Regions from separate parts of the Flexivirga sp. YIM B11880 genome, predicted to be linked through region 1. Evidence: predicted binding sites of a transcription regulator. Region 1 holds the regulator's gene; the other holds the start of a gene.
The links. Region 1 encodes Rex, which represses fermentation and respiration genes when NADH is low (regulators of the CRP and FNR family bind a similar motif). Its sites were predicted from a motif close to CTTGTGAANNNNTTCACAAG; they were not measured.
Positions count from the first base shown of each region.

Region 2: ACN8HC_RS00760 (geranylgeranyl reductase family protein) is a predicted target of Rex. The motif match lies at 11,120-11,139, and genes of this name have one in related genera.

Region 1 is NZ_JBMAMH010000004.1:100,691-115,206, forward strand. It holds gene ACN8HC_RS08050 (MarR family winged helix-turn-helix transcriptional regulator) at 1-305, opposite strand, end outside; gene ACN8HC_RS08055 (YceI family protein) at 434-982, shown strand; gene hemB (porphobilinogen synthase) at 1,210-2,256, opposite strand; gene ACN8HC_RS08065 (bifunctional uroporphyrinogen-III C-methyltransferase/uroporphyrinogen-III synthase) at 2,253-3,890, opposite strand; gene hemC (hydroxymethylbilane synthase) at 3,887-4,900, opposite strand; gene ACN8HC_RS08075 (glutamyl-tRNA reductase) at 4,897-6,198, opposite strand; gene ACN8HC_RS08080 (redox-sensing transcriptional repressor Rex) at 6,198-6,866, opposite strand; gene ACN8HC_RS08085 (VOC family protein) at 7,184-7,546, shown strand; gene ACN8HC_RS08090 (glutaredoxin family protein) at 7,600-7,863, opposite strand; gene ACN8HC_RS08095 (lysophospholipid acyltransferase family protein) at 7,867-9,126, opposite strand; gene ACN8HC_RS08100 (NAD-dependent epimerase/dehydratase family protein) at 9,119-10,105, opposite strand; gene ACN8HC_RS08105 (30S ribosomal protein bS22) at 10,238-10,336, opposite strand; gene ACN8HC_RS08110 (helix-turn-helix domain-containing protein) at 10,506-10,706, opposite strand; gene ACN8HC_RS08115 (acetoin utilization protein AcuC) at 11,037-12,296, opposite strand; gene ACN8HC_RS08120 (GNAT family N-acetyltransferase) at 12,262-12,795, opposite strand; gene proC (pyrroline-5-carboxylate reductase) at 12,878-13,717, opposite strand; gene ACN8HC_RS08130 (proline dehydrogenase family protein) at 13,724-14,516, opposite strand, start outside.
Region 2 is NZ_JBMAMH010000001.1:162,596-177,111, reverse strand. It holds gene ACN8HC_RS00815 (threo-3-hydroxy-L-aspartate ammonia-lyase) at 1-468, opposite strand, end outside; gene ACN8HC_RS00810 (hypothetical protein) at 465-1,010, opposite strand; gene ACN8HC_RS00805 (MFS transporter) at 1,027-2,289, opposite strand; gene ACN8HC_RS00800 (polysaccharide deacetylase family protein) at 2,531-3,769, shown strand; gene ACN8HC_RS00795 (glycerol-3-phosphate dehydrogenase/oxidase) at 3,774-5,366, opposite strand; gene ACN8HC_RS00790 (TetR/AcrR family transcriptional regulator) at 5,363-5,944, opposite strand; gene ACN8HC_RS00785 (FAD-binding oxidoreductase) at 6,009-7,583, shown strand; gene ACN8HC_RS00780 (diacylglycerol/lipid kinase family protein) at 7,727-8,608, shown strand; gene ACN8HC_RS00775 (DUF1330 domain-containing protein) at 8,641-8,943, shown strand; gene ACN8HC_RS00770 (isochorismate synthase) at 9,015-10,292, opposite strand; gene ACN8HC_RS00765 (demethylmenaquinone methyltransferase) at 10,356-11,057, shown strand; gene ACN8HC_RS00760 (geranylgeranyl reductase family protein) at 11,158-12,471, shown strand; gene ACN8HC_RS00755 (NADH-quinone oxidoreductase subunit A) at 12,494-12,859, shown strand; gene ACN8HC_RS00750 (NuoB/complex I 20 kDa subunit family protein) at 12,874-13,428, shown strand; gene ACN8HC_RS00745 (NADH-quinone oxidoreductase subunit C) at 13,425-14,192, shown strand; gene ACN8HC_RS00740 (NADH-quinone oxidoreductase subunit D) at 14,189-14,516, shown strand, end outside.

The DNA.
Region 1 (14,516 bases):
CGCTCCACCCAGCCGCGGCGCTCGAGCCGGGTCGCCGAGTGCGTCACCCGACTGCGCGACTGGACGGTGATGTCCGCCAGCTTGCTCATGCGCAGCACGTGGTCGGGCGCCTCGGACAGCATGGACAGCAACTCGTACTCCGCGAGCGACATACCGGCCTGCTGCAACTCGGCGTCGAGCACGAACTCCAGCGCCCGGCTGGCTTGCAGGTAAGCGCGCCAGGATGCCTGCTCGTCGTCGGTCAGCCACGGCACCTCGGTCGCGGACGGCCCGGCGCAGGGCGGCGCGAACTCACTCTCGGACACCCTCACAGCATAGGTGGCCGAATTTCCGGTCGCAGCGGGAATAATTGAAATATCAACCATTGTTGGACATCATGGTTGCCGGCACGGCGACCACGCCATACAGCTTCACATCCCTCCGAAGGAGCGCAATGAGCAGCACCACAGCCACCACCACCCTCGACGGCCTGACCACCGGCGTGTGGAACCTCGACCCCGCACACAGCGAGTTGGGCTTCCAGGTCCGCCACTTGATGGTGAGCAAGGTCAAGGGCAAGTTCGATGAGTTCACCGCGACCCTCACCGTCGGCGACACGCTGGCGGAGACCAGCGTCGAGGCCGAGGTGAAGATGGCCTCGATCAACACCGGCGTCGCCGACCGCGACAACCACCTGCGCACCAACGACTTCTTCGAGGTCGAGACCTACCCGACCATGACCTTCACGTCGACCGAGGTCACCGAGAGCTCGCTGACCGGTGATCTGACGATCAAGAACGTCACCAAGCCGGTCACGTTCGACGTCGAGTTCGGCGGCGTGGGCCCGGACGCCTGGGGCGGCACCCGCGCCGGCTTCGAGGCCACCACCGAGATCAACCGCAAGGAGTTCGGCGTCGACATCGAGATGCCGCTGCAGGGCGGCGGCGTGGTCGTCGGCGACAAGGTCAAGATCGTCCTCGACCTGCAGTTCGTGAAGGCCTGACCCGCTTTTCACCACCGAGGCGCGTGAGCGCCTACCCTCGAACCCGCGAGCGGGACGTGGCAGACCCCCGAGTGCTGCGTCCCGCTCGCGTTCTTCTGTCCCCGCCCCGCCGCTCGCCCCCGCTTGCCGACAGGCTCAGCAAACGCCGAAAGGCTCAGTAATCCGGGCCGATTGGACCTGGATTACTGAGCCTTTCGAGGTGTTTCTGAGCCTCTCGGCGAAGAGGGTCAGCGCTCCTGGAGGCGGCGGGCGACCTCGGTGGCGTAGTAGGTCAGGACGACCTGCGCGCCGGCCCGCTTGATCGAGGTCAGCGTCTCCAGCACCATCGCATCGCGGTCGATCCAGCCGTTGGCGGCGGCGGCCTCGATCATCGCCAGCTCGCCACTGATCTGGTATGCCGCGACCGGCACATCGCTGATCTCGCGGACATCGCGGATGATGTCCAGGTAGGGCAGCGCCGGCTTGACCATCACCAGGTCGGCACCTTCGGCGAGGTCCAGCTGCACCTCGCGCAGCGCCTCGGTCCGGTTGGCGCTGTCCTGCTGGTAGGTGCGCCGGTCGCCCTGCAGGGTCGACTCCACCGCTTCGCGGAACGGCCCGTATGCCGCAGAGGCGTACTTCACGGCATACGCAAGGATCCCGACGTCGGTGTGGCCGGCCTCGTCGAGGGCGCGGCGGATGACTGCCACCTGGCCGTCCATCATCCCGGACGGCCCCACCAGGTGAGCGCCTGCCTCGGCCTGTGCGACGCCCATCTCCGCGTAGCGCTGCAGGGTCGCGTCGTTGTCGACCCGGCCCTGCGCGTCGAGGACGCCACAGTGTCCGTGGGAGGTGAATTCGTCGAGGCACAGGTCCGACATCAGCACCGTGTCGTCACCCAGCTCGTCGCGCAGGCGACGCAGCGCGACGTTCAGGATGCCGTCCGGATCCGTGCCGCCCGAACCGATTTCGTCGCGGGTCTCCGGCACGCCGAAGATCATCAGCCCGCCGACACCCGCGTCGACCGCCTCCCGGCCGGCCTTGACCAGGGAGTCGAGCGTGTGCTGCTGAACGCCCGGCATCGACTGCAACGCGACCGGCGCGTCGATGCCTTCCTTGACGAACATCGGCAGGATCAGGTCGGCCGGGTGCAGCCGTGTCTCGGCGACCAGCCGGCGCATGGCCGGGGTCGTCCGCAACCGACGCGGACGGACCGCGCCTGCGGGCAGCGCCCACGGGTTGCCGTCGGCCGCCCGATGCCGGGCAGCAGCCCTGGTCTGAGCGGTCTCGCTCATCGCGACGCCTTGGCCTTGCGCCGGGACGAAGCCTTCCGCTCACTGGGGCGACGGACCGGCTCGCCGGCCTCCTGCGCGGCGAGCGCGAGGCCGCGACCGTAGTCGGCGAGGGCGTCGACGAGGGAGTCGGCGCTCGGCTCGGTCGCCAGCACGTCGACCCGCAGGCCGTGCTCCTCGGCGGTCTTGGCGGTCGCCGGTCCGATGCACGCGATCACCGTGGTGGCGTGTGGTTTACCAGCGATACCAACGAGATTGCGCACCGTGGAGCTCGAGGTGAAACAGACCGCGTCGAACTTGCCGGTCTTGATCGCCTCGCGCACCTCGGGCGCCGGCGGGGCAGCGCGAACGGTCCGGTATGCCGTGACGTCGTCGACCTCCCAGCCCATGTCCTGCAGGCCCGCGACCAGCGTGTCGGTCGCGATGTCCGCGCGGGGCAGGAAGACCCGGTTGATCGGGTCGAGCACCTCGTCATACGGCGGCCAGTCCTCGAGGAGCCCCTTGGCCGACTGCTCACCGGACGGCACGAGGTCGGGCTCCAGCCCCCACACGCGCAGCGCCTCGGCCGTCACACCGCCGACGGCGGCGATCTTCAGACCGGCGAAGGCCCTTGCGTCGAGGCCGAATTCGACGAACTTCTCGCGGACCGCACGAACCGCGTTGGCCGAGGTGAACCCGATCCACTCGTAACGGCCGGTGACCAGGCCCTTGATCGCGCGCTCCATCTGCTGCGGCGTCCGGGGCGGCTCCACGCTGATCGTCGGCACCACGTCGCTCGATGCGCCGTGTGCCGCGAGGCGGTCGGTCATCGTGCCCGACTGGTCCTTGGTGCGCGGCACCAGGACGTTCCAGCCGAAGAGCGGCTTGGTCTCCCACCAGGACAGCTGGTCGCGCAGTCCCACGACCGAACCGACCACCGCCACCACGGGATTGGTGAGCGGGTGACCGGCGAGAGCGGCGCTCACGTCACCGAGGGTGGTGACGCGGGTCTGCTGCCGGATCGTGGTGCCGTCGGTGCTCAGCGCGACGGGGGTGTCGGCGCTGTGGCCTGCGGCGGCCAGCTTGGCGAGGCCGGCCGGGATGGTCTCGGCGGTGCCGAGGACCACAGCGGTCGCGTCGTTCGCGGCCGCGCTGGCCCAGTCGGTCTTGTCATCCGCGGCGGAGAACACGTGGACCGTGCGCGCGCCACTGCCGACCAGCGGGATGCCGGCGTATGACGGCACCGCGGTCACGGCGCTCACGCCCGGCACGATCTCGAAGCCGATGCCGGCCTTGTGACAGGCGACCGACTCCTCGGCGAGGCCGTTGAAGGTCGCCGGGTCGCCGTCCATCAGCCGTACGACGAGGGCCTGGGTGCCGTCGTTACGGGCGGCTGCCTTGGCGGTGCGGACCACGAGCTTCGCGCGGGACGCGGTCGTCAGGGTCTGTCCCGTCTCGCCGTGGCCGGCGTCGACGATCTCGACGTCGTCGCGGGCGAACCGGGCGACGAAGTCCTCCCGCGCGATCTGGTCGATGATGACGACGTCCGCCTCGCGCAGCAGCCTGGCCGCCCGGACGGTGACGAGGGACGGGTCCCCCGGGCCAGATCCGATGAAGGCGACCTGAGGCAGTGTCTTGGGGGTTCTGGTTGTACTCACTTGTTCACGCTCCGCGGCGCTGGGGGGTGGTTGTCGGTGACGGGATCTGCGCCCCTGGGTAAGTGGCCGCCGGGTGCCGGCTCCGGCGGGTTGTCGCTCGGCGTGAAGGCCTCGGCAGCCCCGTCGTCGAGCAGTAGTTGAGCGACGTCGTGTCCGAGTCGCTCGGCGTCCTCGACGGGACCGGTCATGGACCGGCGCAGGTCGAAGCTGCCATCGGTGCGGCCGACGAACGCCCGCAACGAGATCTCGAGGCTGCCGTCGACGTCCTCGCTGATCTCGGCGAGCGCACCGAGCGGCGCCGAGCAGCCGGCTTCGAGCCGGGCGAGCACCGCTCGCTCCGCGGTGACGGCGGCGCGGGTGTCGGGGTCGTCGAGCGCGGCCACCACGTCATACAACGCGGCGTCGTCGCTGCGAATTTCGAGGGCGAGCGCGCCCTGGCCGGGTGCCGGCAGCATCTGCAGCGGGTCGATGGCCTCGGTGACCTCGTCGAGCCGACCGAGACGTGCGATGCCCGCACGGGCCAGCACCACTGCGTCGAGCGCTCCGGTGCGGACCAGCTCGATCCGCGAGTCGACGTTGCCGCGGATGTCCTCCAGGTGCAGCCCGAGACCGAGGGCGGCCAGCTGGGCGACGCGGCGTGGCGAACCGGTGCCGACGACCGCATCCGCCGGCAGCTCGCCGAGGGTGAGCCCGTCGCGCGCGATCAGCACGTCCCGTGGGTCTTCGCGGGGCGGTATGGCGGCAATCGTGAGGCCGTCCGCCGGCGCAGTGGGCAGGTCTTTCAACGAGTGCACGGTCAGGTCGATCCGGCTGTCGCGTAAGGCGTTCCGGATGGCGGTGGCGAAGACGCCGGTCCCGCCGAGCTGGCTCAATGAGGCGCGGTTGGTGTCGCCCTCGGTGACGATCTCGACGATCTCGACCTCGTGGCCGAAGCCGCGAAGCTGATCGGCGATCAGGCCGGTCTGGGTCAGCGCGAGCTTGCTGCGGCGGCTGCCGATCCGAATCTTCATCGCTGCGCACCCCCCGGCACCCCGCGATGGGGGATCTGCGAGACGCGCGACTCGTGCGGGTCGAGGTCGAAGAGCGCCCGCAGCAGTGCGGCGTAGTCGTGGCCGCCCTGCTCCTCCCCTGCCAGCTGCTTGATGCGGACGGTGGGCGTGTGCAGGATCTTCTCGACCACCCGGTGCACGGTCATCTGCACCTGTGCCTCGTCGTGCTCGGAGAGATCGACGCGCTGGCTGAGGCGGGTGAGCTCGGCTGCGACCACGTCTGCTGCACGGGCCCGAAGCTCGGCGACCGCCGGAGCAACTGCGGCGGCCCGCCGCGCGACGAGGAACTCGGCGACCTCGGCACTGACCAGGTCGTGGGCCGCGGCCAGCTGCGTCTTCTCGGCGTCGTCGGTGACGGCTGCGTTGAGGTCCTCGAGCGAGATGAGGGTGATGCCGGGCAGCGCGGCCAGTGCGGGGTCGATGTCCCGTGGCAAGGCCAGATCGACCAGGAGCGTGGCACTTTCGGCCGCAGTGACGTTCGTCGTGTCGAGAATGTGGCCGAGGGCGCCCGTGCACGAGACGACCAGATCGGCCTGCGCCACCGCGTCCTGCAGCTGCGTCCACTCACCGGCGACTCCGCCGGTGGCCTCCGCCAGTCGGACGGCCTTCGACGCGGTGCGGTTGATGATCGTGAGGGTGCCGACCCCGGCGCGCGCGAGAGTGTGTGCGGCGAGTCCGCTCATCGCCCCGGCGCCGACGACCAGCGCGCGCTGGGCGCTGAGCTCGCCGAGGGTCGACTCCGCGATGTCGAGCGACCGCTCCACGAGGGACCGGCTGACGGAGTCGATGTCGGTCTCGGTGTGCACGCGCTTGCCGACGCGCAGTGCGTGCTGCATGAGCGCCGACAGGGACGGGTCCAGGTGGTCGCCCTCCTGGGCGGCGCGCAACGCGTCGCGCAACTGACCGAGGATCTGTCCTTCGCCGACCGCGACCGAGTCGAGCCCGGACGCCACCTGGAAGGCGTGCGCGACGGCACGGTCCTCGAAGTGCACGTAGAGGTGTTCGCGGAGCTTCGAAACCGCCAGACCTGTTGCTGCCGCAAGTGATTCGGTAATGCCGGTGACTGCACCGTGGAAGGTCTCGACGTCGGCGTAGACCTCCACCCGGTTGCAGGTCGACACGACGACTGTCGCGTTGACGTGCTCGCTCCGGCCGAGGGAGTCCTCGAAGCGGCGGATCTGCTCCGCGGTCAACGAGACCTGCTCGAGCAGATCGACACCGGTGGTGCGGTGCGACATACCGATCACGATCAGACTCACTATGCTTCACCCCATTTGCCGAGCGCGTCGTCCCGGCCGCGTTGCTCGTGGAACGCGAGGATCTGCAGCTCGGTGGCCAGGTCGACCTTGCGCACCTCTACCCCGTCCGGGACGGTGATCACGCAGGGCGCGAAATTGAGAATGGATCGCACGCCGAGCGCGATCGCCTGATCGGCGGCCTGCTGGGCGGCGTGCGGCGGGGTTGCCAGCACCGCGATGATGCTCTCGGGAGCCTGCCGAGCCAGCTCGGCAAAGTCGATCACCCGCAGACCGGCGATCTCGGTCCCGATGATGGCGGGGTCCTCGTCGACCAGCCAGCGGACGCTGAAGCCCCGGGTGGCGAAACCGCCGTATGCCGCGAGCGCGTGCCCCAGGTTGCCCATGCCGATGATGGCGACGGACCAGTCGTGGTGCAGGCCGAGTTCGCGGGAGATCTCCTCGGTGAGGCGGGCGACGTCGTAGCCGACACCACGCACGCCATACGATCCGAGGTGGGAGAGATCCTTGCGCAGTCCGGCGGAGCGGACACCGGCCGCCTCGGCGAGTTCTTCGGAGGAGACGACCTCGACTCCGCGGGAATCGAGGGAGGCGAGAGCACGCAGGTAGAGCGGTAGCCGAGCCACGGTGGCTTCGGGAATCTCCCGACGGGCGGCCGATGCGGTGCTCACTGGCGCTTCGACTCCTCATGCGTCTCGGGCAGGCGTATACCAAACGCCGGCCACAGAGGATCAATGACCCCCTGACTGTAGGTCTTTGTGAACGCAGGCACAAAGTCGCAAATTCCCGCCAAAAGTGCTAAACGGGGGTCGGCTGTCGTCGCCGGAGGCGCGCGTGGTAGCGCTCCTGGGTATGACGGAGAGGGTGCGCGCCTGCGGATCTCCCGCCGCGCCAACGTTTTTGACCCGGCCGGCGGCGCGCGCCCCGAGTGCTCAGCTACGTGGAATGCTCGGCAGTGAGTCGGCGAAGGAACGGAAAGGAGCACCTCATGGATGAGACAACGGGGCTCGGCGTGACGGCCATCGACATACAGGTCGACGACGTGCCGGCGGCGACGCAGCTGCTGGCGGCGGCATACGGGTGGCAGGTGACGTCCGACGGCGAGGACTTCGGCGAGCTGATGGCCGGACCGCTGCGGATCATGCTCTCGGTCGACGCGATGGTGCCCTGGGGTCGCACCGACGGCGTGATCCTGCACCACTACGTCGACGACGTGCCCGCTGCGACGAAGCGCGCCCAGGAGGCCGGGGCCGAGTTGCTCGACGGTCCGCTGATCACCGACTGGGGCACCGAGGCGGCATACCTGCGTGGGCCGGGCAACCTGATCGTCGACGTATGCCGCGACGCCTGACGATCAACCCGACCGACAGGACACCAGGGAGCGCGTTCGGTTCAACCCGGGAGTCAGCGGTTGCCGAAGAACCGGCGGCGCGCGAGCGCTTTGCGCAGCCGCTGCTCGTCGACCCGCCAGTAGTCGTGCTGCTTGCCGTCGATCAGCGTGACCGGGATCTGCTCCGCGTATGCCGCCATCAGCTCCGGCTCCTCCAGGATATTCCGCTCGGTGAAGGTCTCCCCCGTGTCGGCGCAGACCCGCTCGATCACCGCACGTGCGTCGTCGCACAGGTGGCAGTCGGGCTTGCCGATGAGGGTGATGCGTGGCTGCGGCATGAGCTAGAAGAACACCGAGCGACGTTGCAGCAGAAGTGAATACAGTGACTGCTGGATAGTCTCGCGGACCTGGTCGGTGAGGTCGAAGACCAGCATCGGGTCGTCGGCCGCCGCCGTGCCGTAGGTGTGCGTCTCGACCGGCTCGCCGAACTCGATGATCCACTTGCTGGGCAGCGGGATCAGCCCGGCCAGCCCGAAGAGCGGGAAGAACGGTGTGATCGGGAAGTAGGGGAAGCCGAGCAGCCGCGCGAGCCCCTTGAGATTGCCGATCATCGGGAAAATCTCCTCGGCACCGACGATCGCGCACGGGATGATCGGCACCTCGGCGCGCAACGCCGCGGCGACGAAACCGCCACGGCCGAAACGTTGCAGCTTGTATCGCTCGGCGAACGGCTTGCCGACGCCCTTGAACCCTTCCGGGAAGACCGCGACCAGCTCGCCCTGGGCGAAGAGCCGCTCGATGTCCGGGTTGGACGCCAAAGTGGTGCCGGCCTTGCGGCTGAGCTCACCGATCAGCGGCGACTCGAAAACCAGGTCGGCGCCGAGCATTCGCACGTGCCGGTGCTTCGGGTGCTCGTCGTGGATGGCGACCTGGGTCATCAGACCGTCGACCGGCAGCGTGCCGGAGTGGTTCGCGACGACCAGCGCTGGACCGTCGTCGGGGATGTGCTCGATGCCGCGCACCTCGACACGAAACCACCGTTGGTAGAGCGGCCGCAGGATCGGCAGCCAGACCTTCTCGGTGAACTCGCGGTCGAAACCGAAGTCGTCGATCTCGTAGTCGCCGGTCAACCGGCGGCGCAGGAACGCCAGCGCGGTCGCGATCCGCCGCTCGAGGTCGTCACCCTCGAGGCCGACCATGGCGCCCGCCTTGCGAAGCGCCTCGACCAGCAGGTTGACCAGGCCCTCGAAGTCACCGTCGCCGAGCAGGCCGGTGACTGGATCCGGCGTCGTGGACTCGGGCGGATCGGGCACCACCCGCAGCGGGGGGGTCGTCTTCTGCGTGGGGTCGCCGGCGCGCCGGCCGGCGCCGGTCTGGGCCGCGGCACTGATGCTGCGGCGTGAGGGGCGGCCTGGTGCCGCGGCGGCGGCCGGCGCCTCAGCTGTATGACGGGCCGCTTCCGCGGAATTCCCGATATCCGGTTTTCCCGTGCCCGGCGCCGGCTTCTTCACCGGGCGTTTACCGGCCGCAGCCGACTTCCGGGCAGCGGGCTTCTTCGTCGTGGTCTTCCGGGCGGGGCGGGTCGGCTGATCCTCAGACACGGGCCTCTCCCAGGTCGGCGGTGTTCGAACGGTCGGCTCCGAAGATCTCCCGGAACGCCTCGCGGGTGCTGTGGAGCGGCTCGAAACCGAGCCGCTCGCGCATCCGGGTGATGTCCATGCCGCGGCCGAACTGCAGGAACTGCATCTGCTCGGCGTCGAACGACCCTGCCCCACCGAGCAGCCCGCTCAGTTGCTGCACGAGCCCGCCGGCTTGAGGCAGCACGCGCAGCACCGGCTTGCCCGCTATGCGGGCGGCCTGTCGCACGGTGAGCAGTCCGGGGCAGGCGACGTTGACGGTGCCGGAGAGGTCCTCGGCATTGGTCGCGAGCTGCAGCACCGCGACGGCGTCGTCGATGTGCAGGACCTGGAAACGACCGTCATACCCGAGCGGGACGGGGAGCACGGGCAGCGAGAAGTATTCGGAGAACGTCGTGCGCAGGCCCGGCCCGACGAGGTTTGCCATACGAAGCAGGGTGACGTCGATGTCGGGCCGGCGACGGGCGAGCCCGCGGACATAGGTCTCCACCTCCACCGAATCGCGGCCGAAGCCGCCGGTCGGGCTGCGGCGGGCGCTCATGTCCTCGGTGAACATGGCGGGGTCGCGGGGCGAGGAACCGTAGACGGTCGACGACGACTTCACGATGAGCCGCTGGACGGAGTCGGCCTTCTGGCACGCAGCGAGCAGCTGCATGGTGCCGATGACGTTGATCTCCTTCTGGAGGGTGCGGCCTCCTGCCTGTTTCGGCGTCATGATGACGCCGAGGTGGAGCACGGTGTCGACCTTCTCCTGCCCGAGGATCTTGCCCATGATCGGGTTGCGGATGTCGGCCCGGATGAAATCGGCCCGGCCCAGGTTGTGCAGCGGGGGGACCGTGTCGACGGCGATGACCCGGTCGAGCGTGGGGTGGGCGGCGAGTGCGCGGCACGTCATACCGCCCACCACACGGGAGACACCGGTGACCAGGACGACCCGACCCATCTGTCCTCCTCCGCGCCGATCGACGTGCGTCCCGATCCTATCGAGCGACGTGCGAGCAACGTATGCCGCCAGGTATGACGAAGCCCCGGTGCCGCGATCCTGCGGTCCGGGGCTCTTCGCGTAGCGGGCGCCTTACTTCTTGTTGCGGCGCTGGTGACGCGTCTTGCGAAGCAGCTTGCGGTGCTTCTTCTTCGCCATCCGCTTACGGCGCTTCTTGACGACTGAACCCATACGTACGCTCTTCCTGAAAATTGCTGACGAGTAACCGGTGGGCTGCGCCCCTTCCGGTCGCGAAGCCTTGATGTTGGGCCCATCCGGGGATGGGACACGATCGAGGCCCAAGGTTACGCCATGGGCCCGGCGGCCGACGAATCGAGTCGGCCTGCCGCATCCGGCGGGATCAGGCGGTGCCCATGTAGGACTGGCTGAGGTATTCGCTCACTGCGTCCTCTCGGACCCGGAACGATCGCCCGACACGCACCGCCGGCAGCTCACCGGAGTGCACCAACCGGTAAACCGTCATCTTCGAGACGCGCATGATGGCGGCGACCTCGGCGACGGTCATGAATGCGACCTCGCCCGGCTGACGCTCTTCGGCCATGGCTTGTGCCAACCCTTCTCCAACGACGGAATGTCACCTGTCCGGCGGTCGAAACCGCACTTGGAGAGGTGTACTGGTGGGCAACTTTAGGGGGTCAGGGCAGTCCGTGGAAAGCCCGGGAGGACTAATTGTCCACCTGACACGCCGATACAGGTGAGAAAAATGTGGCGTATGGCGGGCTGAGCCACGAGTTTCCGGCGTTGCTGATGGGACGCGGGCGTCGCTGGAGCGGCCTGCGCGCAACTCGCGACCGTCGCGACTTAGGTGCGGCGCCCGGCGAGATCCCGCACACAGCTCGCGACCGTCGCGACTTACGGAAAGCACAGTGCTTCAGTCGAACCAGACGTCGAGCCCGTGGAGCGGGAAGACCGCCGTGCGGGTGGCCAGCACCGACTGGTCGGTCGCATCGTCCGGGTTGACGCCGGACTCCCAGGACCGCCACCAGACGTGGCCGTTCTCGGCCTGCCCGTCGCCCATGCGCCGCGGCCCGGGCCGGTCGAAGGTGCGGCGGACGTGCTCGCGCCATACGGCAGGAACCTCGTCGTCCAGGTCGATCGGCCGGTGCGCGGCGATCGCGGTGAGGTGCGTCCAGGCGCGCGGCACGACGTCGATGAGCTCGTAGCCGCCCCCACCGAGGGCCAGCCACTTGCCCTCGCTGATCTCGTGCGCGAGCTCGTGCAGCATGGCGTATGCCGTGCGCTGCGCGTCGACGGACAGCGCCATGTGCGCGAGCGGGTCGGCGTAGTGCGAGTCGCAGCCCTGTTGCGTGACGAGCACCTGCGGCCGGAACTCGCGGACCAGCGGCGGCACGACGGCGTGCAGCGCCCGCAGCCAGGCGGCGTCCCGGGTGCCGGGTGGCAGCGCGATGTTGACGGCGGATCCTTCGGCGTCCGGACCGCCGACGTCGCCGGGGAAACCGGTGCCCGGGAAGAGCACCCGGCCGGTCTCGTGGATGGAGATGGTGAGGACGCGCGGGTCGTTCCAGAAGATGCGCTCGACGCCGTCGCCGTGGTGCACGTCGACGTCCACGTAGGCGACGCGCTCGGCGCCGTTGTCGAGCAGCCACTGGATGGCGAGCGCCGCGTCGTTGTAGATGCAGAAGCCGGAGGCGCGGTCCGCCATCGCGTGGTGCAGGCCGCCGCAGAAGTTGACCCCGTGGTCGATCGTGCCGCGCCACAGATCCTGCGCGAGCCCGACCGTCGCGCCGGCGATCAGCGCGGACACGTCGTGCATGCCGCTGAAGGCGGGGTCGTCCTCCGTTCCCAGCCCGTATGACGGGTCGGCCGACGCGGGGTCGGCGGACGCGGCCCGGACCGCGTCGACATAGTCCGCGGTATGCACCCAGGCGAGGAAGTCGTCCGAGCCGTCGGGCAGCGACGGCTGCACGACCTCCACGCCCGGCGCGTCGAAGACCCCGACTTCGCGGCACAACCGGGCCGTCAGGTCCAGTCGGACCGGGTTCATCGGGTGCTGGGGACCGAAGTCGTAGGCGGTCAGCGCGTCGCCCCACACGACACGGACGCGGGGCGCGACGGCGGTCACCGGCCCGGCCCGCTCAGAGGACCGAGCTCGGCACGGCGCCCGGGTCATCGCCGAGCGGGTAGATCATGGCCATCTCGTCCTCGGGATCGTCCTCCGCCGAGGACTCCATCGGCCGTCGGCCGTCGGTCGGCCGGAAGCCGAAGCTGGAGGCGAAGGCAACCGCACGCCCGTTGTCGGTGCCGACCCAGTAGAGGACGAAGTCGTAGTTGTCCTCACGCGCCTGGTGCACACCGGCGTCGACGAGCTTCCAGGCGACACCCTTGCCGCGCAGCTCGGGGCTGACCCACAGGCCGAACAGTTCGCTGACCCGGTCGTCACCCTGCGGGACCTTGCCGACGGACACGACGCCGACCACCTTGTCGCCGTCTTCGGCCACGAGCCGGCGGGACCGCTTGACCCGGGCCTGCCACAACTCGTCGTCGAAGTTCTCCTCCTGCTCGGCCGACGCCGCGAAGGCGTCGGGCGACTCACGCAGAGCGCTCAGTCGAACGTCGCGGTAAACCTGCCATTCCTCATCCCCGAGGGCGCGCACCGTGATGTCTGTCATGGGCACAACTCTCGCATGTATCGGTCCGCGATGGTCATCAGGTGCGTTGAACGGCGGGCGCCGACGCGGTGACGATCGCGGTTCAGTCGTCCTCGCCCGCGAGCTCCGCCGAGCGGTGCGCCGCGGCCTCCAGGGCGGTGAGGAACGCGGCCCGGACCTTGTATTCGTCCAGCTGCCGGAGCGCTGCGATGGTGGTGCCGCCGGGGCTGGAGACCCGCTCGCGCAGGACCGCCGGGTGCTCGCCGGTCTCGGTCAGCATGGTGGCGGCGCCATACAGGGTCTGGACGGCGAGCTGGGTGGCGGTCGCGCGGGACAGGCCGAGCAGGACGCCGGCCTCGATCATCGCGTCCGCCACATAGAAGACGTATGCCGGGCCGCTGCCGCTCACCGCGGTGACCGCGTCGAGTTGGCTCTCCGGCACCGCGACCACCGCGCCGCAGGTCCGCATCAGTTCCTCCGCCTCCCGCACGTGCCGGTCCTCGGCGCGACTGCCGGCGCTGACGGCCGTCATACCCTCGCCGACCAGGGCCGGGGTGTTGGGCATGACGCGCACGACCGGGGTACCTTCCGGAAGTCGCTGCTCGAGGTGGGCGGCGGTGATGCCCGCCGCGATCGAGATCACGAGGCTGCCCGGCCGCAAGTGGGGGCCGATCTCGGCGAGCAGCTCGTCCATGCTCTGCGGCTTCACCGCGAGCACCACCGTGTCGGCCTCGGCGACGGCGTCGGTCGTGGAAGCGGCCGGCACGTCATACTTCTCCGCGACCTGCGCCTGCCGCTCCGCGCTGCGGTCGGAGACGACGGGCCGAGCGACGCGACCGCTGCGGAGTAGCCCGGCCAGGAGCGCCTCACCCATCACCCCTACCCCGAGGAACGCCACCCGGCGGTCGGCGAACTCGGCGGTGGTTTCAGCGGTTTCGGACATCTGAGATCATCCCTTCGTCGTGCCGGAGCGGAGCAGAAATCTCGCGTCGGCGGGGTGTTCCGCGAGGCGGCGGATCACGTACGGATACCACTCGTCGCCATACGGGACCTGGATCCGCACTCGGTAGCCGGCGTCGAGGAGCGACTGCTCGAGGTCGGGGCGGACGCCGTAGTGCAGCTCGAACTCGAACGACTCGGCGGAGCGAAGCTCCTTGTCGACGAGCGAGCGGGCGATCTCGATCAGCCGGGTGTCGTGGCCGGCGATCATCGGATGCCCGTCGCCTTCGAGCAGGATCTTCAGGCAACGCACGAAGGACAGGTCCACCTCGTGTTTGTCCTGAAAGGCAAGTGATTCCGACAACGGGCGGATGTCGCCGGAGAGGCGGACACGGCTGCCTGCCATGGCCAGGTCATGGCAGTCCGCCTCGGTGCGGCGCAGCTGTGCGTGCAGGACCGCACCGACCCACGGGAAGTCGGCGCGCAGGTCGTGCACGATGCCGAGGGTCGCGTCGGTGGCGGTGTGATCGGCCGCGTCGATGGTTACCGTCGTGCCGGCGCCGGCGGCCGCTTCACAGAGCTGACGGGCGTTGTCGAGCGCGATCTTGGCGCCGTCGTCGGTCAGCCGTTCGCCGAGAGCGCGGAGGTCGACGCTCAGCTCGGTCGCGCCCGCCGCCGTGAGACCCTGCGTCTTGAGTGCGGAGATGAGGCCGAGGTAGGTGTCCCGGATGCGGCTGGCCTGTGCCGCGTCGACCGTGTCGCGACCGAGAAATTCGACGGACGCCAGCCGGCCGTCGGCGGCC
Region 2 (14,516 bases), on a different contig from region 1:
CCCCGCCGCGATCTGCGGGTGATCGAACGGCGGCACCAGTGTCCGCCCCCCGTCGTCGGCCAGCGCGCGGGCGATGGTCTCGCGGTCCTCCGTCCGCCGGTCATAGGTGACGACCGTTGCGCCATACCCCTCGGTGGCGGTGCGCTTGATCTGCGGCGCGTCGGTCGGCATCACGATCGTCGCCGGTATGCCGAGCATTCGCGCGGCGAGCGCCACCGCCTGGGCATGATTGCCCGACGAGAACGCGACCACGCCGGCGCGGCATGCTGCGTCGTCGAGCCGGCTCAGCGTGTTGTAGGCGCCGCGGAACTTGAAAGCGCCCATCCGCTGCAGGTTTTCGCACTTCAGGTGCAAGTGGACACCGAACTCGTCGTCGAGTCGGGAGGAGGTGACGACCGGCGTGCGGTGCGCGATATCGGCCAGTCGCGAGGCGGCGTCCTGCACGTCGGCCAGCCCGAAGGCGCTCACTGCCCGTGTTCCTCCGCCTGCTGCTGCTCGGTGGTCGGCTCGTGCTCGGTGGTGTTGCGGTCGCCGGCCGTTGGCAGGCTCTGGTTGGCGGGTTTGCCAGTGACCGACGGCTTCGGGCCGGCGGCGGGGCTGGGCGTCTCCCGGCGCTTGCCGGCGGCATCCTGCGCGGTCTTGACCGCGAAGAGCAGGGCGACCACGCCGGCGGCCATCACGATGCGCGGGTGACGTACCCCTCGGCGCACGAGGAACCGTTCGATCTTGACGTCCGCCTTGACCCCCAGGCCGGACGTCACCAGCATCAGGCCACCGGTCGCGGCGGCGGTCAGATCGCTGATCGCCAGTGCACGGTGCAACGGGTGGTCGTCGGGCAGTTCGTCCTCGCCGCGCACCGCGAGGAAGACCGCGCCGGCGGTGCTGGCCGTGTTGGCGAGGCTGAGCCCCCGGCGCGCCCATCGCGGGAATCGCGCAGGACGGACCAGCGTGACGGCGCCTGCGACCGCGGCGGAGGCGAGATTGAGGACAGGGGAGTGCTTGGTGGCCATGCGTTGACCCTAGACGTCAGTGTGGGGTCTCCGTCAGACAGATCGCGCGCTGCGTCGCGCGATCTGTGGCGCGGGCGTGGACCCGGCGGAGCATCGGTCCGCCGGCGCCCGCGAGTGCGCACGCGAGGGCACCCGCGGTCACGGTCACGGCGAACGCGGCGGTCGCACCGGACAGGTCCGCGAGCCGCCCGGCCAGGGCGGCGCCGGCGGCATACCCGAGGCCTGTGGCAGCGGCCAGCAGCGTCATCGCGGCGCCGGTGCGCGCCGGCGGGGTCAGCTGCTCGCCGAGCGTGAACGTCGTGATCATGTATGGCGCGACGCAGCACCCCAGCACCAGCAGCACCGGGCACAGGGTGGCGAGGTTGTGGGTGAGCAGCAGCGGCGTGGTGAGCACGAAGAGCCCGGCGGCGGTCGCCCGCCACCGGGTGACGTAGCCGATCCGCGCCGGCAGGGCCGCCATACTCAGCCCGGCGAGCACGCTGCCGACCCCGAGCAGCGCCTGCACCAGCCCGGCGACCCCCGCGTGTCCGGCGTCCGTGGCGACGACCGTTGCACCGGTCTGGATCGAACCGAAGATCATGCCGATGACCAGCTGGGCCGCCAGCAGCATCGCGAGCGCCGGACCGAGCAGCCGCCCCGCTGCGGCGCCGGTGTCGCGCGGAGAGCGCAGCCGCGCCGTCGGATGGATGGCGAACCACGTGCCGAACACGGCCAGCAGCGCGGCGGCGGTGCAGATACCGACGCCGGGATCGACGATCGAGGCGATCGATCCGACCAGTGCTGGACCGAGGACGAACGACGCCTCGTCCGCGGCACCCTCGTAGGAGAACGCGGTGTCGAGCAGCCGCACCGGGGCCGCGGTCCGGTTCCGGGAGGTGATGATCGGACGCCACCGGACCCGGGCGAGCGGGCCGGCCTGCGGGATGAAGAAGCCGCCGGCCGCCGCGGCGGCGGCCGCCCACGGCCAGGCGATGCCGCTCTCGGCGGCGCCCACCACACCGACGAGGCCGAGTGCGCTGGCGAGGGACTGCACGAGCACGACACGGCGCTGCCCGAGCCGGTCGGAGGCGGCGCCGAGCAGCGGCGCGCCGACCGCGTTGGCGACGGCCAGGGCGCCGGCGCAGGCGCCTCCCGCTCCGAAGCTTCCGGTGGTGTGCGCGATCAGCAGCAGGACGCCCATCTGGCTCATGGCCAGGGGCAGGCGGGCGAGGAACGCGACGACGATGTAGGTACGTCCGGTCAGTCCGAACAGATGCCGGTATGACGCAACAGGTGACACAGGGTGAAACGCCTTTCGAGCACGCGGCTCACGTGATGCGCGACTTCCCGCCACCAGTCGCGCGCGTTCCCTGATTCAGTACACGCGTAGTTTACCGCTCCCGCGCAGCGGCTCGTGCGTCGTGACCGATCCGTGGAAACGCCGAGTCAGGTCCCCGCATCCGCCGCCGGAGTTGTCACCGTGGACGGGGCGGCCCGGTATCGGGGTGGGCCGCTGAGAATCCCGGCGTGAGGGGTGGCAGATGGCAGTGACACGACGAGAGGCGCTGACGGTGGGGGCGGCAGGCGGCGCGGCCGCGGTCCTCGGTGCCTGCGGTGCGGGGCAGCAGGATCTGGACGGGGTGCCGCGGTCGGTCGGCTTCGTGCGTGCGGCCGGCAAGGGCAGCGCGAGCGCGACGCCGACGTTTGCGCCGCGGCTGATCGGTGACGGCTCCACCGCGGACACCGGCCCGCAGCCGCACCAGCCGACGCCGCGGCGGCTGCGTCCGGGGGAGGCGCCGCCACAGTTCGTCGTCATCTCCTGGGACGGGGCCGGCGAGGTCACGGGCCTCGACCTGTTGTCGCACTTCCGGCAGGTGGCCAAGGAGATCGGGGCATCGATGACCCTCTTCCTCTCCGGCATCTTCCTGTTGCCCCGGGACAAGAAGAACCTGTACCACCCGCCGCGGCATCCGGTCGGCGCCTCGGACATCGGCTACCTGACCGATCACGACATCCACGCGACGATCGACAACATCGGCAAGGCGTGGCTGGAGGGTCACGAGATCGGCACCCACTTCAACGGTCACTTCTGCGGTCCGACCGGCGTGCAGCAGTGGTCGCCGAGTGACTGGCGCAGCGAGATCGAGCAGGCGAAGTACTTCGTCGAACACTGGCGCACCACAACCGGTTTCACCGATCTGCCACCGCTGCCGTTCGACTACGATAAGGAGCTGATCGGCGGGCGCACACCCTGCCTCGAGGGCGCGGACAATCTGCGGGTCGCCGCGTCCAAGCTGGGCTGGCGCTACGACAGCAGCAAGACGGGCATCCAGATGTGGCCCAGCAAGGACCGAGGCCTGTGGGACTTGTCGATGCAGTCGATCCCGTTCGCCGGGCACAGCGGGCAGGTGATCTCGATGGACTACAACATCATGTTCAACCAGACGGGCGGTACGACGCAGGGTGCTCCGTCGAAGCGGGCGATGTGGCAGCAGCAGGCGATCGACACCTATCTCGCCGGTTTCCGCCGCGCCTACGACTCCAATCGGGCGCCGCTGATCATCGGCAACCACTTCGAGGGCTGGAACGGCGGCATCTACATGACCGCCGTCGAGCACGTCATGCGGACGATCGCGAAGCATCCGGACGCCCGCATCGTGTCCTTCCGGCAGCTGATCGACTGGATCGAGGCGCAGGACCCGGCCGTGCTGGCGAAGCTGCGCACGGTGCCGTATAGCGTCCAGCCGCCGGGCGGCTGGGCGACGTTCCTGGCGGCCTGAACGATCAACGCCTTTCTGCCTGGTATGCCGAAACGGCTTCCTGCGCAATGGCTTCCGCAACGTCGCGATCTGTCGCCACGAGGCCGACCCGCGTGCGCCGGTCGAGAAGGTCCGCCACGTCGAGTGCTCCTTCGTGGCGCAGGGCGAAGTCGAACTCCGCCGGCGTGGTGGGAATCTCGTCGCTGATCGGCTCGTTGCGGGACGGGTCGGCAGAGAGCACGCTCGGCGCGTCCCTGCCGTAGCGACGGACCAGGCGGTCGGGCGCGTCGAGCATCGCCAGCTGCGCGCGCGAATCCGCCCCGACCAGCGGTGTTTTCGCGGTCACGCACGGTCCTGCGCCGAGGCCGTGCGCGCGGCATACGGCATCGACTGCGTCCTCAGCCATCCGGCGGTAGGTCGTGAGCTTGCCGCCGACGACGGTGACCAGTCCGTCCGGCGCGGTGTGCACGGCGTGCCGACGGGAAAGGTCGGCCGTGCCACCCCGCGAAGTTCTCCGCTCGTGCCTCGCTCCGATACTTCGCGGGGACCCCGCCGTGTCCCCGTCTGCGTCCAGCAGGGGACGGAGGCCCGCGAAGCTGCCGACGACGTCGTCGCGAGTGAGGGCGCTGCGCAACACCGTGTTGATCGTGTCGAGCAGGAAGTCGATCTCGCGGTCCTCGGGCTGCGGCACGTCCGGCGGGGCGCCGTCGACCGGCTCGTCAGTCAGTCCGATGTAGGTCGTGCCGTCCAGCTGCGGCAGGGTGAAGACGAACCGGCCGAAATGGCCGGGAACCGGCGAATTCAGCACACAGTTCATCGATTTCAAGGTCGTGGAGCGGACCACCAGATGCGTGCCGCGCGAGGGGCGCAGCCGGACTGCTGGTGCCAGGCCGCCGGCCCAGACACCCGTCGCATTCACGACCGCCCGGGCCTTGAGGTCCGCCTGCTCGCCGGTGAGTTCGTCCCGGACCCGGGCACCGTCGCCGGTGCTGTGCAGCGCGCGGACCCGGGTCAGCACGCGTGCGCCATACAGCGCCGCGGTGCGGGCAATGGCGGTGACCAGCCGGGCGTCGTCGACCAGCTGACCGTCCCAGCCCAGGCTCGCGCCCACGAGCCCCTGCTCGCGCACGGCCGGCGCGACAGCGACCGCCTCGGCAGCCGACAGGCGACGCGGCCGCGGCAGCACCGCTCCCGGAGTCCGTGCGGCGCGTCGCAGCAGGTCACCACCGACGAATCCGCTCATGACCAGGGCACGTTCGCGCCGGCTGCCCGCCTCGAAGTGCGGCACCAGCCAGCGCGTTGCCCGGGTCAGATGCGGAGCGGTGCGGGTCATCAGGATGCCGCGTTCGACGGCACTCTCGTGCGCGATGCCGAGCTGACCGGACGCGAGGTAGCGCAGGCCGCCATGTGCGAGCTTCGAACTCCACCGCGAGGTCCCGAACGCCAGGTCGTGCGCGTCGATCGCGACGACGTCCAGGCCGCGCGTTGCGGCATCGAGGGCGACGCCGGCACCGGTGGCGCCGAGGCCGATCACCAGCAGGTCGACGACGCGGCCGTCGGTGGCCTCATCGAGTTCGCGGGACCGTCGTGCGGCGTTGAGCGAGGCCGACCCGGTCATCTCAGGTAGTCCCGGATCCCCGTGGCCAACTCGTTGAACAACGTGTGTTCGTCGATGTTTTCATCGGTCATCGTGGGGACCGCGAAGACGAAGCCGGTCGCCATGAGCAGCACCGAGCGGGACAACACGGTGATGTCCCCAGAGCGCACCCCTCCGGTGTTCTGGCCCTGCCGGATCGCCGCCGTGACCGACTCCACCATCGCGTCCTGGGTCCGCCCACGCCGCACCAGCAGGTAGGGGAGGAGCAGCTCCGGATCGACCTCGACGATCTTGCGGAACAACTCGCCCTGCCGGATCTCCCGCGCGACAGCAGTGACCGCGCGGGCGATGCCATCGGCATCCGGGCGTGGGCCGGCGTCGGCGAGTTTCGCACCCATGGTTGCCCATTCACGAGTCATCAGGTCGCCGATGAGTGCCGTCTTGTCCGGCCACCGGCGGTAGACCGACATACGGGAGACGCCGGCCCGACGCGCGACGTCGGTCATGGTGGTGCGCCGCCAGCCGACCGCGAGCAGGCAGTCCCGTGCAGCGGTCAGCAGGCGCTCGTCCTCGATCGTCGTGTTACGAAGTGTCGCCATGTGTCACACTGTAACAGTGGAGGCGCGTGAGCACGCGCGCTGCCAACCGAGCCTAGGAGCACAGATGCACTGGTCACGATGGGGCGATCCGGACCGGCAGGCGAGCTTGCCGGAAGGCGCGAGCGAGCTGATGGCGCTGGCGTTCGGAGACATTCAGCCTCGGACAAGTGTGGCCCTCGCAGACGTCGACCTGCCACCGACGCGGCTGGACCCGGAGGTCGTCGAGGAGCTTCGGCGTGAAGTCGGTGCCGGGAACGTCACGGTCGACGCGGTCGAGCGCGTGCATCACAGCCGCGGCAAGTCGACAGCCGACCTGCTGGCCGCCCGGGCCGGTGACTTCACGGATGCGCCCGACGCGGTGGTGCGCCCGGGCAGTGCGGCCGAGGTCGTGTCGGTGCTGGCGGTGTGTGCAGCACGGCGCGTGGCCGTGGTGCCGTATGGCGGAGGCACCTCGGTCGTCGGCGGCCTCGTGGCCGATCGTGCTGACCTGCAGGGCGTGGTCTCGCTCGACCTGCGACGCCTCGCCGCGATGCTCGACCTGGACGAGGTGTCCCGCACGGCAACCTTGCAGGCGGGGCTGCTCGGACCGGAGGCGGAAGCGGCACTCGGCGAGCGCGGTTACACGCTGGGCCACTTTCCGCAGTCGTTCGAGTTCGCCAGCATCGGTGGCTTCGCCGCCACCCGGTCGAGCGGGCAGTCGTCCGCGGGCTACGGCCGGTTCGACTCGATGGTGGTCTCCCTCACCGTCGCGACGGCGGCCGGGCTGTGGCATGTCGGCGGTGCTCCGGCCAGCGCGGCGGGACCCGATCTTCGGCAGCTGGTGCTCGGGTCGGAGGGGACGTTCGGGGTGATCACCGACGTCACGGTGATGGTGCGGCCGGTGCCGGAGGAGACGATCTACGAGACCTGGCGCTGGCCGTCGTTCGACGACGGAGCAGCCGCGATGCGCGCGCTCGTCCAGGAGGACCTCAGCCCCACCGTGCTGCGGTTGTCCGACGAGACCGAGACGTCGATCAACCTCAGTGACCCTTCGGCGATCGGTCTGTCCGGCGCCGGCGGCGCGCAGATGGTCTGCGGTTATGAGGGGACCCGGGATCGGGTCGCGCGGCGGCGCGCCGAGGTCGCCACGGTGTTGCGGGATGCCGGCGGTGCGTGTTCCGGCGTGCAGGGCGGCGAGGCGTGGGCAGCCGGGCGCTTCACGGCGCCATACCTCCGTGACGCGCTGCTCGACGAGGGGGTACTCGTGGAAACCCTTGAAACGGCGACGCTTTGGAGCAACCTGCCGCAGCTCTACACGGCGGTGAAGCACGCGGTGACCGCTGCTGCGTCCCAGCAGGGTGCCGATCCGCTGGTGCTCTGTCACATCTCGCACGTCTACCGTGCGGGCGCGTCGCTCTACTTCACCGTGGCGATGCGCGAGGCCGATGACGCTGCCGCCCAATGGATTCCGGTGAAACGCGCTGCGGGCGACGCGATCCGCGCGGCGGGCGGCACCATCAGCCATCACCACGCCGTCGGCCGCGACCACAAGCCGTGGCTGACCGACGAGATCGGCGCGTCAGGGGTGGGGGTCTTGCGCGCGGTCAAGCAGGCGCTGGATCCTGAGGGCATCATGAACCCCGGTGTCCTCATTCCATGATCACCCCACGAAGTTCTCCCCCGCTGCGTCACCCCACGAAGTTCTCCCCCGCTCCGCTCCTCCGATACTTCGCGGGGACCCCGACGCGCTCCTCCGATACTTCGCGGGGGCCCCGATTTCTTCTATCAGAGGATCCGTGAGCCTTGATCGCCGCTAAGTGCTTCCACGTCATTGCCAACCCGCTGTCCGGCGGTGGCCGAGCGGTCCACGTCGCCCGGGAGGTCGCGGCCGATCTCGGTGACGCCGGCGGCGCCGTACGCACCACCTTCTCGACGGGCATCGAAGCAGCGGACGGGCTGGTCAAGGACACTGCCGCCGCTGGCGAGACCTGCGTGGTGGTCGGTGGAGACGGCATGGTGAGCACCATGGCCGGACCGCTGCACCGTTACGGCGTCACCGCGGCCATCATCCCCAGCGGGCGCGGCAACGACTTCGCGCGCCAGCTCGGCATACCGGAGAACATCCACGACGCGACGCGGATCGCGGTCGGTGGCGCCGAGACGGCGGTGGACGCCATCGAGGCCGCTGACCGGGTCGTCGTGGGCAGCGTCTATGCCGGGGTCGACTCCCGGGTGTCGGAGCTGGTCAACTCCAGCTCCGGGCGCCTGCCCTCGACGGCGCAGTACCAGCTGGCCTCGGTGCGCGGGCTGCTGCACTTCACGCCGCGCCACTACCGGGTGCGGGTGGACGACCGGACCTTCGAATACCGCGGCTTCACCGCCATCGCCGCCAACTCCGGCTTCTACGGCAAGGGCATGCACATCGCGCCCGACGCCGACGTGCACGACGGGCTGCTCGACGTGGTGATGGTGGGGGCCGGCAGCAGGATGAAATTCGTCCGCGCCCTCCCGCAGCTCTACCGCGGGACCCATGTGCGCAACCCGGAGGTCACGACCACCCGCGGCTCACAGGTGCGCATCGAGGCCGACGACGTGGAGGCGTATGCCGACGGTGAGCCGCTCGCGGCCGCCCCGGTCACCGCGCGGGTGCTTCCCGGCGCACTGCGTCTGCTGTTGAATGGCTGAGCAGGTCACACCGACGAGAAGAGGCACATGCCATGGCTGCCAAGGGTTATTGGATTGCGCGTATGTCGGTTCACGACGACGCGCTCTACGCGCAGTACGTCGCGGCCGCCAGCCCTGTCTACAGCTCGTTCGGTGGCGTGCCGATCATCCGTGGTGGCAGGTTCGACATCAGCGAGGGCGAGTCGCGAGCGCGCAATGTGGTGATCGAGTTCCCGAGTTACCAGGCGGCGATGGACTGCTACAACTCACCGGAATATCAGGCCGCGCGCGAGCTGCGTTTCCAGGCAGCCGATGGTGAGGCCATCGTGATCGAGGGTGCGGAGCCGGCCGAGTAGGCGTCCCGCGGGTATGCCGAGCGCGCGCCCCACCGCGCGATGTGTCGAACGGAAGGCGGGGAACCGCTCCGTTATGCCGGGCGCACGCCGCAACCGAGCGCCTGACGCATGGGCACCAGCTTGGCGTCCGACTCGGCCAGCTCCGCGGCCGGTTCGGAGCCGGCCACGATGCCGCAACCAGCGAAAAGCCTGATCTGCGACGGTGTCGCCAGAGCGCCGCAGCGCAAGGCGATGCCCCATTCGCCGTCTCCGGCGGCGTCGAGCCAGCCGACCGGGCCGGCATACCGGCCACGATCCATCTGCTCCAGCTCGGCGATCAGGTCGCGCGCCGCCAGCGTCGGGGTGCCGCACACGGCGGCCGAGGGGTGCAGCGACTCGGCCAGCGCGAGCGACGAGACGTCCTCGTGCAGGACGCCGGCCACGTCGGTCGCGAGATGCATCACGTTGGGCAGGTGCAGCACGAAGGGCGATTCGGGCACGTTCATCGAGGAGCAGTGCGGCGACAGTGCGTCGGCCACGGACCGCACCGCGTACTCGTGCTCCTCCAGGTCCTTGCTGGACCGCGCGAGGGACGCCGCGAGCGCCAGATCGTGCTCGTCGTCGCCGGTCCGGCGGATGGTGCCGGCCAGCACGCGGGAGGTGACCAGGCCCTTCTGCCGGCGCACCAGCATTTCCGGGGTCGCGCCGATCAGGCCGTCCACGCTGTAGGTCCAGGTGTTGGGGTAGGCGTCGGACAGGTTGCGCAGCAGGTGCCGCGCGTCGATGTCGGTGGCCGCCCGGACCACGACGTCGCGGGCCATCACGACCTTGTCGAGCGCGCCCGACTGGATGCGCTCGACGGCCGCCGCCACCGCGCCGGCCCACTCGGTGCCGCTGAGCGCGCCGTCGCGAACCTCCTCGACCACGGGTGCCTCGGCCATGTGGCCACTGCCCAGACTCGGCGTCGCCGGCAGATGTGCTGCGGTGCCGACGGTCGTGATCCAGCAGACGCCGCGGTGCCGCCCGACGACGGTCTCCGGCACGTGCAGGACGCCGCCCGCGGGGGAGTCGGCGGCGAAGGCGAAGGATCCGACCGCGATGAGCCCGGACCCGGGCAGGTCGACTTCGGAGCGTACGACCGCGTCGCCGACGACTCCGCCCCACCATCGCTCGGCGTCGTCGAAGCGCCCGGTGCCGTGCGTCTGTATGGCGGCAGCCGTGCCCCACCCCACGAAACCGTCGCCGTCGCGCAACCAGCTGACCGGCGCGTCGGCGCCGGCCGGGATCAGTGAGACGAGATCGCCGGGATCCTGGATGCGCGTGGAGCGCACTACCAGCGCCGGGTGCAATTGCGGGAGTGGCAGCGTCACGAGCGGCCACCTTACGCCGACCGCCCATGGGGCCCGCGTTTCGGCATACGGGACAATACAAAGATGATTCGCGCCAGCCTGGACAAGCAGCCCCGCGACGTCGCCTCGATGTTCGACCAGGTCGCGGCCCGCTACGACCTCACCAATGACGTGTTGTCGATGGGGCAGGACCGTCGCTGGCGCAAGGCGGTCGTGGAGTCGCTCGGTGTCCGGCGCGGCGACCTGGTGCTCGACATCGCGGCCGGCACCGGCACCAGCAGCGAACCGTTCGACCGGCTCGGGGCCCGCGTCGTGCCGGCCGACTTCTCCCTCGGCATGTTGCGGCAGGGCAAGAACCGCCGCCCGGACCTGGCGTTCACCGCCGCCGACGCGACGCAGCTGCCGTTCGCCGACGCGGTGTTCGACGCCGTCACAATGTCGTTCGGCTTCCGCAACGTGCACTCCACCCAGGAGGCGCTGCGCGAGTTCCGCCGGGTCACCAAGCCCGGCGGCCGGCTGCTGATCTGCGAGTTCTCGACGCCGAGCAACCCGGCGTTCCGGAAGCTCTACAGCGAATACCTCATGTCGGCGCTGCCGCGGGTCGCCCGGCGGGTCGGCTCCAACGCCGAGTCCTACGTCTATCTGGCCGAGTCGATCCAGGCCTGGCCGGACCAGGCGGGCGTCGCGCGGCTGCTGCAGGACGCCGGCTGGGGCGACGTCGAATGGCGCAACCTCACCGGCGGCATCGTCGCCCTGCACCGGGCCACCAAACCGGCACGATGGTGAGCCACCCCTCTTAGGTTCGCCTAAGTAGGTATGGCGACTCGGCTGGGAATACAGTGCATGGGTTAGTGAAGACGTTCACAAGCTAGAAAGATTCACCCGAGTGAGCCTCCCTGGCCTTACGCCTGCCCCGGACGAGACCGCCGATGTCATCATCGTCGGCGCCGGCCCCGGGGGATCCGCCACAGCCGCATACCTCGCGATGGCCGGGCTCGACGTCCTGCTCCTCGAGAAGACACACTTCCCCCGCGAGAAGGTCTGCGGTGACGGACTCACCCCGCGCGCGGTGCGCGAGCTGATCACGCTCGGCGTGCCGACGCCCGAGCAGGACGGCTGGATCAAGAACAAGGGCCTGCGCATCATCGGCGGCGGCATGCGGTTGCAGCTGGACTGGCCCGATGTCGCGAGCTTCCCGCCATACGGGCTGGTCCGCACTCGGCAGGACTTCGACGACATCCTCGCCAAGCACGCCGTGAAGTATGGCGCGCGCCTGCGCGAGGGCATCAACGTCAGCGGCGCGATCACCGACGAGCGCACCGGCGCGATCATCGGTGTCGAGGCCAAGGAGATGGGCGAGAACGACCGCCCCACCGGCCGCACGCGCAGCTACCGCGCGCCGCTGGTGATCGCCGCCGACGGCAACTCCTCCCGGCTCTCGCTGGCGATGGGCCGGGACAAGCGCGACGACCGCCCGATGGGTGTGGCGGTCCGGGCCTACTACACCAGTCCCCGGCACGACGACGACTACCTGGAGTCCTGGCTGGAGCTCTGGTCCACCGACAAGAGCGGCAAGCGCGTGCTGCTGCCCGGTTACGGCTGGATCTTCGGCGTCGGCGACGGCACCAGCAACGTCGGCCTCGGGATCCTCAACACGTCCAGCGCCTTCGGCAAGACCGACTACAAGGACGTGATGCGCCGCTGGGTCGAGACGATGCCCGAGGAGTGGACCTACAACGAGGAGACGATCCGCGGGCCGATCCGCGGCGCCGCGCTCCCGATGGGCTTCAACCGGCAGCCGCACTACGCCGACGGACTGCTGCTGGTGGGTGACGCCGGCGGCATGGTCAACCCGTTCAACGGGGAGGGCATCGCCTACGCCATGGAGTCCGGGCGACTGGCGGCCGAGGTCATCGCGCAGGCGTTCGGGCGCGCGGACGACGCGGGCCGCGAGCGGGTGCTGCAGTCCTACCCGCGGGTGATGAAGGACGCGCTGGGCGGCTACTTCACCGTCGGCCGCTACTTCGCGCAGCTGATCGGGCACCCGGAGATCATGCGATTCGCCGTGCGCTACGGACTGCCGCGCAAGACGATGATGCAACTCTTGTTGAAGATCATGGCCAACCTCGGCGACGAACACGGTGGCAAGCTCGACGATCGCGTGATGTCGTTGTTGTCAAAGGTGGTGCCGGCCGCATGACCGTTCGAAAGGACGCACAAGCATGAACTACTCCTACGCGCCGCTGCTGTTCTTCGCGGGGATCGGTGCCGCCTTCGCGATCTTCTCCGTGGTCGGTGCCAGCACGATGGCCGGCCCGAAGCGCTACAACCGCGCCAAGGCGGACGCCTACGAGTGCGGCATCCAGCCGAGCCCGCACGCCGAGGGCGGCGGCCGGGTGCCGATCAAGTACTACCTGACGGCGATGCTGTTCATCATCTTCGACATCGAGTCGGTGTTCCTCTACCCGTTCGCGGTCTCGTTCGACCGGATGGGCCTGTTCGCCCTCATCGAGATGGTGCTGTTCGTCGCGACCGTGTTCGTCGCCTACGCCTTCGTATGGCGCCGCGGCGGACTTGAGTGGGATTGAGGACCGGGTCAGACATGGGAATCGAAGAGAAACTGCCGGCCGGCTTTCTGCTGAGCACCGTCGAGCAGGTCGCCGGCTACATGCGCAAGAGCTCGGTGTGGCCGGCGACGTTCGGCCTGGCCTGCTGCGCCATCGAGATGATGGCGGTCGGCACGCCGGACTACGACATCGCGCGGTTCGGCATGGAGCGCTTCAGCGCCACCCCGCGGCAGGCCGACCTGATGATCGTCGCCGGGCGGGTGAGCCAGAAGATGGCGCCGGTCGTCCGGCAGGTCTACGACCAGATGCCGGAGCCCAAGTGGGTCATCTCGATGGGTGTCTGCGCGAGCTCGGGCGGCATGTTCAACAACTACGCGATCGTGCAGGGCGTGGATCACGTCATACCGGTCGACATCTACCTGCCCGGCTGCCCGCCGCGGCCGGAGATGCTGCTCAACGCGATCCTCGAGCTACACAAGCAGATCCAGGACACCAAGCTCGGCGTCAACCGGGTCGAGGCCGCCCGTGCGGCCGAGCGGGCCGCGCTCGAAGCGGCGCCGACGCACCAGATGAAGGGGCTGTTGGCATGACGGCCGAGGATCAGAACAAGGGTCCGGACCGGCGCAGTGCCGAGCCGACGACGACCGACGCGGTGACCCCGGGCGAGCTGGTGGAGCGGACCGCGGGGGACCCGATCAAGATCGGCGAACGCAAGGGCATGTTCGGCTCGTCGCTGGGCAACGACACCAGCGGGTATGGCGGGCTGGAGCGGCCGGTGCTCTTCCCGGGAGCGGCCGGCCGGCCCTACGGCGGCTACTTCGACGCGGTCGCCGACGCGCTCGAGGCGGCGCTCGCCGAGCGGGGCAGCAGCTTCGAGGCCGCGGTGGAGCGGGTCGTCGTGGACCGCGGCGAGCTGACGCTCTACGTTCCGCGCGAGCAGCTGCCACAGGTGGCGGAGCTCCTGCGGGACGAGCCGGCGCTGCGCTTCGAGCAGTGCCTGAGCGTGAGCGGCGTGCACTACCCGCAGCAGACCGGGCGTGAGCTGCACGCGGTCTACCACTTCTTCTCGATCACCAACGGCAGCAGGCGAGTCCGCGTCGAGGTCACCGCACCCGATGCCGACCCGCACATCCCGTCGATCGTCCCGACCTACCCCGGTGTCGACTGGCACGAGCGGGAGACCTGGGACATGTTCGGCATCATCTTCGACGGTCATCCGGCATTGACCCGCATCCTGATGCCGGACGACTGGCCCGGTCACCCGCAGCGCAAGGACTACCCGCTGGGCGGCATACCGGTGGAATACAAGGGAGCCACGGTGCCCCCGCCGAGCGATCGGAGGTCGTACAAGTGACCAGCTCCACGGACGCCTACGGCGCCACCACCCACGACGTCGATGAAGACACCCCGGTCCTCAACGCGGTCGGCGGCGACTGGGACGACCTGGTCGACGAGGCCGCGGCGCTCGGCGAGGAGCGGATCGTCGTCAACATGGGCCCGCAGCACCCGTCGACGCACGGCGTGCTCCGGCTCATCCTCGAGCTCGACGGTGAGACGGTCACCGAGGCCCGCGCCGGCATCGGCTACCTGCACACCGGCATCGAGAAGAACATGGAGTTCCGCACCTGGACGCAGGGCGTGACCTTCTGCACCCGCATGGACTACGTCATGCCGCTGT